DNA from 3 places in the Glutamicibacter sp. BW80 genome. Region 2 is predicted to be linked to each of the others. Evidence: riboswitches for the same ligand, from Rfam matches in the RefSeq annotation. Region 2 holds a riboswitch; each other region holds the start of a gene.

Region 1 (3,272 bases), on a different contig from region 2:
CGAAGGCTCCGCGCTGGAAGCGCTGTCCTTCATCGGCACCCCGGTGATCGCGCTGATCTTCGGTTTGCTCGCCGCGACCTTGCTCCTGAACGGCAATAGGAAGCTTGCGGACTTCAATGAGCAGATGCATGAAGCCGTGCGCACCGCGGCACCCATCCTGCTCATTACCGGTGCCGGCGCAGCCTTTGGTGCTGTGCTGGCAGCCTCGGAGCTGACCACAATCCTCTCCGATTCGCTCAGCGGTCTGGGTCTCGGCTTGGCTGTGCCATTCCTGATCGCCGCGGCATTGAAATCTGCGCAGGGCTCGTCCACCGTGTCGATGGTGACCACCTCGGCGCTGGTCGCCCCGATGCTCGGTTCCCTCGGTCTGGACTCCGAACTGGGCATGGTGCTCAGTGTTCTGGCAGTTGGCGCCGGCGCGATGGTCGTCTCGCATGCCAACGATTCCTACTTCTGGGTGGTCTCCCAGCTCAGCCGCATCCCGGTCATCACGGCCTACAAGACCTTGAGCGTGGCCACCGCCATCCAGGGCACCGCGGCATTCCTGACTGTACTGGTTCTCGGAGCCGTACTGCTGTAGCAGCACGCTTTCCAAGAAAGAAACGGATCGCACCATCGGCAGATGGCGCGATCCGTTTCTTTAAGCAGTGCTGGATTAGCCGAGGCCAGCCGCATCGACGCCCCGCGCGGCTTTATTCGCTTTGGCAGTCGAGATCACCAGCAACGCGATGGCGGCCAAGTAGCCGGTCCCGGTTGCGGCGAAGGCGAAACCGAACTGGCCCAGCACGCAAAGGACTGCTGCACTGGCCAATGCCGCCCAGCCGGCCAAGGAGGCCACGGCAATTAGGGGCGCAGCCTGCTGATGCCCGGCAAGCCAGGCACCATCGCTGGCCAAAGTGTGGCGCGTCTTGATGCCGATCGACGCATTGCGAGCGAGCTTTCGGTCCCGTGCCATCGGGGCGAGGAACGCTGCCACCAACGTTATGCTCAGCAACCCGAACATGAAGGCAATGACGCCTGCTGGATCCACTTTCAACCTATTCTGCCGTTTTGCCGTGAACAGCCATCCTATGCGGTCGCATTTGAGTTCCCGAGTTCAAACTTCGTCATGCGAGGGTCATATGACGGCCGTTCCGCCACTGATCCGGCAGGCATGTAGCTCGAAGATGACGACTTCTGACCGACTGTTCCGCCGAGTTACATCCTTCTTCCATCTGCTCATGCCGCGGTGTTTCACTCGAAGTACCAACCATCCAGAGCGGCTAAGAGACCTGGCTCGACGACGCCGCAGCAAGCCTGCATTCCGCAGCTAGTGCTAACGCCAGGTTCGATGGATCAGCAGAAAGCAACTTTCTGCTTCCTTCGGAGCAAGACTCTAAGGGAGAACGAAAATGACCGCACTGAGCACGCAACTGCCCCGGGTTCCCTACACCGGGAGCGCAGACGAGGCCGAGCTCGCCCACTGGCGCGAGATCGCCGGCCAGGTCGCGGCCACACTGGCCGCCGATGCGCTGGAGCGCGACCGCAAAAACGAGCAGCCCTTCGCCGAGGTGCAGCTGCTGCGCGAAGCCGGTCTGCTGAACCTGCTGGTTCCGGCCGAATTCGGGGGAGCCGGAGCGCATTGGGCCACCGCCTTTGAAACCATCCGCATCCTGGCCGCGGCCGACGGGTCCATCTCCCAGCTGCTGGCCTACCACTACATCAACCAGTCCGGCATCGCCTTCTACGCTCCGGCCGAAACCCAGGCCGAGTGGTGGCAGCGCACCGTGGCCGGCGGCTGGCTCTGGGGCGATTCGGTGAATCCGGTGGACCCGCAGCTGACGCTCACCGCGGAGGGCGATGGCTTCCGCCTGAACGGTGCCAAGCGTTTCTCCACCGGCTCCGGAGTCGGCGAGGTGATCGTCGTGAACGCCGAGGTCTCCGGAGGAACGCGCCACGGCGAAGTGCTGGCCTTTGTCCTCCCGCGCGACCGGGAAGGACTGGAAATCGTTGATGACTGGGATTACCTGGGCCAGCGCTTGAGTGCCTCGAACTCGCTGAAGTACCACAACGTGCGCATCGAGGCCGCCGATCTGCTCGGGGCGGTAACCGACGAGCCGGTGTCCACCCTGCTCACCCCCGGGATCCAGCTGGCCTTCGCGAACTTCTACCTGGGCATTGCCGAGGGCGCGTTGGCCCGCGGCAAGCAGATCCTGCTGGGCCGCAAGAACGCCTGGTTCCTCTCGGAGGCGGAGACCTACTCGCAGGACGTCGTCTTCCAGCGCACCGTGGGCGAGCTGAAGGCGCGCACCGCCGCGGTGGCCGCCCTGACCGAGAAGCTCGGCCGCAAGTTCGATGCGCTGCTGGCCAAGGCCGGGAATGTCACCCAGCCTGAACGCGCAGCGCTGGCGGTGGAAATCGCCGAAGCCAAGGTGGTCTCCACCGAGATCGGCGTGGAGGTCGCCAACCGCATCTTCGAGGTCACCGGTTCCTCCTCGACGCAGAATGATGTGGGCCTGGATCTGTTCTGGCGCAATGTGCGCACCCACTCGCTGCATGACCCGGTGGACTACAAGAAGATCGAGGTCGGCGCGTACTTCCTGCGCGGGGAAACCCAGCCGCTCTCGCTCTACACCTAAACCTCACCCCACCCACGGATTGGACCGAACTGATGACTGCACTTGCCATCTCGCGCAATCGCCTTGCCCAACTCAAGGAACGCTTCGCCCCGCACTTTGCAAAGATCGCCGACGGCGCCGCCCAACGCGACCGGAGCGGAGAGCTGCCGCACCAGCAGGTGGCCGAGCTGGCCGCCGCCGGCTTCAGCGCATTGCGCGTCCCGGTCTCCCACGGCGGGGCAGGGGCCACCCTGGCCGAGCTCTTCGAATTGCTCGTGGAGTTGGCCGCCGCGGACTCCAGCATCGCTCAGGCCTTGCGCGCGCACTTCGCCTTCGTTGAGGACCGCCTGGTCGCCGCTCCGGGGCCGGGCCGCGACAAATGGCTGGCCCGCTTCGCCGCGGGGGAGCTGGTGGGGAACTCCTGGACCGAGATCGGCACCGTGAAGGTCGGCGAGGTGATCACCAAGGTCACTCCGGATGGCGCAGGAGGGTTCCTGGTCAACGGCACCAAGTACTATTCCACCGGCTCGATCTTCGCCGACTGGCTGGATACCTACGCCGAACGCACCGATACCGGCAAGCGCGTGATCGCCGCGGTCAACCGCCACCAGCCCGGCGTGGTGCTGGCCGATGACTGGGACGGCTTCGGACAGCGCACCACCGGCACCGGAACCT
Region 2 (3,272 bases):
CCAGCTGACGCACGCCACGTTTGAGCGGGGACGCACCGGATAGCAGGCCAACGACGCCGCCGGTGAGCAGCAACGCGATGCTGACCAAAGCGACCGCCACGCTCACCGCAGCTAGCCCGGTGAGCCCAAAGATGTAGGGCAGGATCGGAATGACTGCGCCCGAAGCAAAGAACATGAACGAAGAAATGGCGGCTCCCGGTGCCGAACCAAGCTCCTCATGTTCGCGTTCCAGTTCCGCGCTGCGAACTTCTGGATGGAGTGAGAAGGAGGGGTTGCAATCGCAGGTAAACAGCCCCATGCGTTCTGCCGCGCGGTGTTCGGCGTCCTCATTGTTCATGCCACGTGCTTTGTAGATCAACACCAATTCATTGGCGTCAAGATCGAGGTCACGGGCGGCAGAAAGCGTGACTTGGGTAGGGCGCGACGCGGTGAGAAGCTCACGTTGGGAACGGACTGACACGAATTCCCCGGCAGCCATGGACAGCGCGCCGGCCAGCAGGCCGGCAATTCCGGAGAAGAGCACGAGGGACGAGGCCACACCGGTGGCGCCGATGCCCATGACCAAGGCCAGATTCGAAACGAGCCCGTCATTTGCGCCGAACACCGCGGCTCGGAAGTTGCCGGACAGCCGGGATCTGCCGGCCGTAGCCAAAGCACGGATGACTTCCTCATGCACTTGCTCATCCGCGGCCATTTGCGGCGCGGCATCCTGATCGGTGGCGTAAGGAGAGTTGCCTTCGGCACGCTGGGCCAGCGCCAAGACAAACACCGAACCGAAATGCCGGGCCATGAAACGCAACATGGTGCGCCGCATCGACGGACGGACCGGGCGCACGTGTTCACCGAGCTTAGCGCGCCAGTAATTTTCGTGGCGTTCTTCCGCTTCGGCTAGCCCACGGAGAATCTGGCGTTCTTGTCCGGTGCGCTTTTCGGCCAGTTCACGGTAGATCGCACCTTCGGCGACCTCATCGGCCATGTACTGGCGCCAGCGGCGGATCTGCGCCTTGGATGGTTCGGGAATTGAGGTTGGGGCCATCACGGGGATGAGTCTCCTGCGGCAGAATTGGATCATTCACGGGCAGATGATCCGGGTTAGGTTCAACCCCCTAGTTTAGTGAGTGAGTCGAGCACTGGGAATTTGGCAAGACTAAATACCTTAGCGGCGCCAGGGTTTTGCCCTCGGGCTGCCACGAATACCGAAAGTTCCTCGCGCTGCCTGTCGAAGCTCGGCGGACCCACGGTTCTGGCTAGCAATCGGGTGAGCAGGTGCGGGTCGGTGACGTAGTAGCTGACCCAGACTCCGCGAAGCGGAAACTGCACCTGGCCGGTTTGCAGGTCAATAATGGGAAGGACGTTTGAAGCCATAACTATCGTGGACCCTTAAAAGAGCTCTTGCCCGTAGCCGGTTGGAGTACGGACCGCTTCTTCATCCGAACCACCCATGAACCTGGGGTTGGTGTGCGGCCAGTCGGAGCTTGGCGCCGCATCTCGTGAAGCAACACCACGATGCTACACCCGTGGGCTGTCCGGATGCGTAGTGAGACGTCATACTCGGCTCTCGCGGGCCTCATGGGAAGCAGAGCCGAGCACCGGGAGGTGCACGGACCGCGCCCACAAGAACCCTGCGCTTGGCGCAGGCGAAGGTCGCCGGGCGGGGATCTGGACATCGGGCACTACCGGTGGCTGGCCCGGTGACCGATCTCCGGCAAGTGGCTCCCCTCCCGACCCGCCGTCGATGCCGCCAGGCCTGCCCGAGCCGCGCGGGAGTATCGCTGCGCAATATGCCGCTCAGGTCCAACGCCTCTGGTCCGTTGGGACCAACGCCAGGCTACGGACCGGCAGTTTCACCAGGTGGTGCTCCTAGTCGCTGGGCTCGGTCAGGGCCATCCGAGCTAGCGCGAGCCTATGCGGCCTGTTAGAGGCGGTGCCCTGCCAGAGCTATGAGCAAGATTTGGCGAAGAATCGTTGTTAGGACTGCTCGGCGATTCGCTGCAGCGAGGAGCGTTGTTCCTTCCATTGCTCAGCGCTGAATCCAGGGATATTTCTCGCCTGTTCGCGCAGTCCTACCTGTCCGTCGAGAAGCTCTCGAACGATATCGAGATGCCCGGCATGCCGGGAGGTCTCCGCGATCATATGAACAATAAGATGCTCCACGGTGGTATGCCGATGCACGGACCACCAGGGGACCTCTGCCGGGGATTCTAAGTTCAATTCGTCAAGCGCGTGTTCGGCAAATGCGATGGATTTTCGGTACAACGCGAGAACATCTTCTACCGAGAAGCTGGCCGGAGGCAGGAAGTCGATCTGCGGTTCATCGCTTTGCAGTAGTTGAAGCACATGCCGATCGTTGGGCACACGACCTAGGCACTCGCCGAAATAACCGTATTCGGTGATTGCTAGGTGGTAGATGACACCAAGCATGTGGGTTCCGGTATCCGTCATGGGGCGGCGGGCCAACTCCTCGGAGAGTCCCTGGCACTTCCAGAGCACGGTGTTGCGGGCCTCGTTCAAGTAGGTCCGAAGCCTCTTGGAGGACGGATTGCCAGCGGTATCCATGTGCCGAGTCTAGTTTCTTGGCGATTGAATAAACAGCGCCGGCGCATTGAGGGATTGGTTGCTGACTTCAGGACTGAAGCGTGAGCTCGGCGCAGTTCTCGTTGCCTATTGGTAAACTGACGCAGTGTAGGAACCTGAACCGGATTGGTTTAGCGGAATTGTAGGCCGGGTGCTGCCAATCTAGGGCTGCGCCGGTGTCAAAATGGTGGGAGAGCATGAAAACACTGCCCGTAGAGCCCACCGGCTCGTCGATTAATATCGGTGCCCGTTTGCGTGGGGTACGCCAAACCCGACGAATGACCATCGACCAGGTGGCTGAAATGTCCGGACTGACCAAGGGGTTCTTGTCTCGCGTGGAGCGAGACTTGACTAGCCCGTCGGTATCGACATTGCTTAGGCTCTGCGAAGTATTGGGCTTAGAAGTCGGGCAGCTCTTCTCTGTACCTGAAACCAAATTGGTCAGGTTGGAGCACGCACCGCGAATCGCCTTGGGCGGTCAGGGGATCACCGAACAGCTGGTCACTCCCCGCGCCGAGACCCGGGTGCAGATGATTAGGGCAGAGGTCGCGCCGCAGGGCTCGGGGGAGGCCGAGCTGTATTCGGTGGATTGCAAGGTGGAAGTTCTGCACGTGATTTCCGGAGAATTTACCTTGGTTCTGCCCGAGGACCGCATTGAACTGCAAGCGGGCGATACGGTAACCTTCCCGGGCCGTGAG
Region 3 (3,272 bases), on a different contig from region 2:
ATCATCTGACCACCCTTCAACCCCTGGGTCAGTTCGTCGAATTCGTAGAACCCGGTTGGCACGCCGGTAATTCCGTCGCCGGCGTTCGCCGCATTCTCGATCTCATCGACGGTTCCCTCGATGATGTCGCTCAGGCGCACGTAGTCTTCGCTGTTGCGGTTCTCGGCGACCTTGTACACCTCGGCCTGCGCCTCGTTGACGATCGCGTCAACCTCACCATCGGGCGAATAGCCCATCTGGACGATCCGGGTCCCGGCATCGACCAGGCGGCGCAATACGGCGCGTTCGCGCACGATTTCGGCGTAGTAGCCGGCGTTCGCGGCGGTGGGCACCTGCTGGATGAGGTTGTGCAGATAGGCGGCGCCACCCACGCGGGCGATCTCGCTGCGCTTGGTGAGCAGATCGGAGACCGTCACGGCATCGGCTGGTTCGCCTCGTCCGTAGAGATCGATGATTGCGTCAAAAATGGATTCATGGGCCGGGCGATAGAAATCTGTTCCGCGCAGCGCCTCGACCACGTCGGCGATCGCATCCTTCGACAGCATCATGCCGCCAAGAACCGACATTTCGGCAGGAATATCCTGCGGCGGGGTGCGACCCGCTTCCGAACCCTGACTCTCGTAGACCGGCTCCGCGCTCATAACTGACACTTCCATCCCCTATTGACCCTCTGGGAAATACCCTTGTGCCATGATGGCAACACTCAAGCATGTCACCGCCAACCGACGTTATCGTGTCGGCGGTACCTGTGGATATATCAGTCCCAAAGCCAACAGTAGGTCTCTTATCCATAGCCGCAAACTCTGTTATCCACAAGATCTGTGGATAATCCCCCTCTAGCTGTGGATGACCCTGTGTGCGACTTGGGGAGAAGCTTGTGGATTACCCCACTTAAGTTGTGCTAATGACTATCTGACTTGGAGTTTGTTGTTTGCACACCTGTGGATAGAAAGTTAATTTCTTTGTAGAGTCAACCTTCGCAAATGACGTTATCCACAGCATAACTCGCGGGATTCCGGTGTATTCAACCTGCTGCACCGACTTATCAACGTACCATCCACAGAGGTGTGGATAGTTTTGTGGAAAGAATCTTCGTGAAGAACGCGGTAGTCACCGCTCCAAAAAGCTACTGAAACGTAACTTCGAGGCGAGTAATCCACAATTCGATGCAGAGCACCCCTCTGCGGTCATATGAACTTAACGCGCCCGCGCGGTCCGAGCCCGCCGGGCCAGTTAAACGACTGCGCGCCACATGTCAGCGAAAATGACAGGTGGCGCGAAGCGACGACAACTATTTAGACGAGTTCCGGGACTGGTAACGAGTGAAATCGTGAATCATGGAAAATCGACGGTAAATGCTCGGCGACCTTATGGCCATGGACCTGCAACAGGATGACCCAATGGTCTCCGGCCTCAACCTCACTGTAGATCGTCGTGTCGAGCCACAGCGTTGAGTCATGGATGAACAACGAGCCGTCGTCGCTGGTGTGGGTGTCCACACCGCGGAATCGATCTCCGCTCTTGGAAGCGATCTGCCTGCAGACCCCTTCATTGCGCTCGCTGAGCACCGAAACGCCGATTCGATTTGCGTCCCGCAGCTTCGGCCAAGTGTTCGAGGTTTTCTGCACGGCAAACATCACCAACGCCGGTTCCAAGGAAACCCCTACGGTGAATGAGGAGGCGACGATTCCCGTCTTTTCCCCGTTGACTTCGGCGCACAGAGTGGCAATTCCCGATGGGTGCTGGGCGAAAACCTTGCGCAGCGTCAGTGCGTCAAGTTCTTGATTCAAAGACATGCCTTGACTTCCTTTGCTTCATGCCCACCGGTACGGCGACGGTCGGCGGCAGGCTAAAGCAGCTTTGACTTGCTCTTACCCGCCGTCGAAGGTTTAACGCCTCGATGTGCGGTACTTGTATCGTGCGGTGTTGCGCGACACCGAATCTTCACCTGGAGCACCCCGCTACCGTATAGAGGGTTGCCGGCCAGCTAGCCAGGGCCTTTAGCTGACGCTCATGATTCTGATTAAAACGATATTGGCCTAAGCTCCCGCGCGTCAAACAAATTGCTTCGCAAATCGAAATATTCAACCCAAAATTCGATGAGCCACAAGTATTCGAGGGTCCATCGGAAATTTATTCAATCACCGGAGGGTTCGGATGCGGCTGCGCGGCCCGCTGATACCGCTCCCCTTCGGTGCGATACGAAGCGCCCAGCCTCTTGCATAGCGAACGGATCTTGCTAGCCTGAAACCATGCGGCCTCGAATAGCTGGTAATCCGAAGATCACGGTTTTCCTTGGAATTCTCGCCTGCGCCGCGATGCTCACCGGATGCGCCGCCGAAGCACCGCGTTCCCCCGGCGCCACGTCAAGCAGCAGGGCAGTCGATACCAAGTCGCCCGAACCGCGAAGGATCGCAGCCGAGCTAGCCGCCCCCTGGTCCATGGTCTTCGCCGAAAATACGCTGATCGTTTCAGAACGCGATTCGGGGCGGATCGTGGAAATAGATTCAGCGGGCACTGCCCGGCAAATCATCCGCTTGGACGACGTAGTTCATGGTGGCGAAGGCGGACTGCTTGGGCTGGCCTTTCAACAGCCCTACCTTTTCGCCTACTCCACCGCAGAAGACGGCAACCGCATCCAGCGATTCGAACTTTCCGGCGACAGCGGTGCGCTCGCGCTGAGTCATCCGCGGACGATCCTGTCCGAATTGCCATCGGCAGGAATTCACAACGGGGGGCGTCTAGCCATCGGACCGGATTCGATGCTCTACGCGACCGTGGGAGACGCTGGAAATGAATCCTCGGCTCAAGATCTGGAAAGTCTAGGCGGAAAGATCCTGCGGCTGACCATTCAGGGCGAGGTCCCCGGCGACAACCCCTTCCCCGGTTCGCCGGTATTCAGTTTCGGCCATCGCAATCCACAAGGTATCGCTTGGGCTCCCGACGGAACCATGTATGCCAGCGAGTTTGGGCAGAACCGCTGGGATGAATTGAACATTATTGAGCCCGGAGCCAACTACGGCTGGCCGGCGCACGAAGGCATTGCGGAAGATCCCGAATACCGCGACCCGATCCAGCAATGGAGCACGCAGTCCGCGAGCCCCAGCGGCATCACCATTTACGACGGGGTCCTCTACATCGCCAACCTGCGCGGGGAGCGCCTGCGAACCGTGGAGCTGAGCACGCCTCACGATTCCACCGAGTTCCTCGTAGGTGACCATGGGCGCCTGCGGGACGTGAAGGTCAGCGAGACCGGCGAGCTCTGGGTGCTG

What was found. A riboswitch is a leader RNA that binds a small molecule or an ion and turns the genes downstream of it on or off. The one in region 2 is predicted to bind S-adenosylmethionine.
Region 1: another riboswitch for S-adenosylmethionine. It lies ahead of CIK76_RS00045 (acyl-CoA dehydrogenase family protein); the one in region 2 lies ahead of CIK76_RS18415 (hypothetical protein).
Region 3: another riboswitch for S-adenosylmethionine. It lies ahead of CIK76_RS00605 (flavin reductase family protein); the one in region 2 lies ahead of CIK76_RS18415 (hypothetical protein).

Annotation. Positions count from the first base shown of each region.
Region 1 covers NZ_NRGV01000001.1:6,173-9,444, reverse strand. The annotation lists gene CIK76_RS00055 (GntP family permease) at 1-580, shown strand, start outside; gene CIK76_RS00050 (SdpI family protein) at 656-1,030, opposite strand; SAM riboswitch class I at 1,247-1,337, shown strand; gene CIK76_RS00045 (acyl-CoA dehydrogenase family protein) at 1,392-2,618, shown strand; gene CIK76_RS00040 (acyl-CoA dehydrogenase family protein) at 2,651-3,272, shown strand, end outside.
Region 2 covers NZ_NRGV01000075.1:115,882-119,153, reverse strand. The annotation lists gene CIK76_RS18420 (VIT1/CCC1 family protein) at 1-1,036, opposite strand, end outside; gene CIK76_RS18415 (hypothetical protein) at 1,099-1,365, opposite strand; SAM riboswitch class IV at 1,384-1,496, opposite strand; gene CIK76_RS18410 (DinB family protein) at 1,969-2,556, opposite strand; gene CIK76_RS18405 (helix-turn-helix domain-containing protein) at 2,772-3,272, shown strand, end outside.
Region 3 covers NZ_NRGV01000001.1:133,279-136,550, forward strand. The annotation lists gene dnaB (replicative DNA helicase) at 1-641, opposite strand, end outside; gene CIK76_RS00605 (flavin reductase family protein) at 1,296-1,796, opposite strand; SAM riboswitch class IV at 1,903-2,019, opposite strand; gene CIK76_RS00610 (PQQ-dependent sugar dehydrogenase) at 2,253-3,272, shown strand, end outside.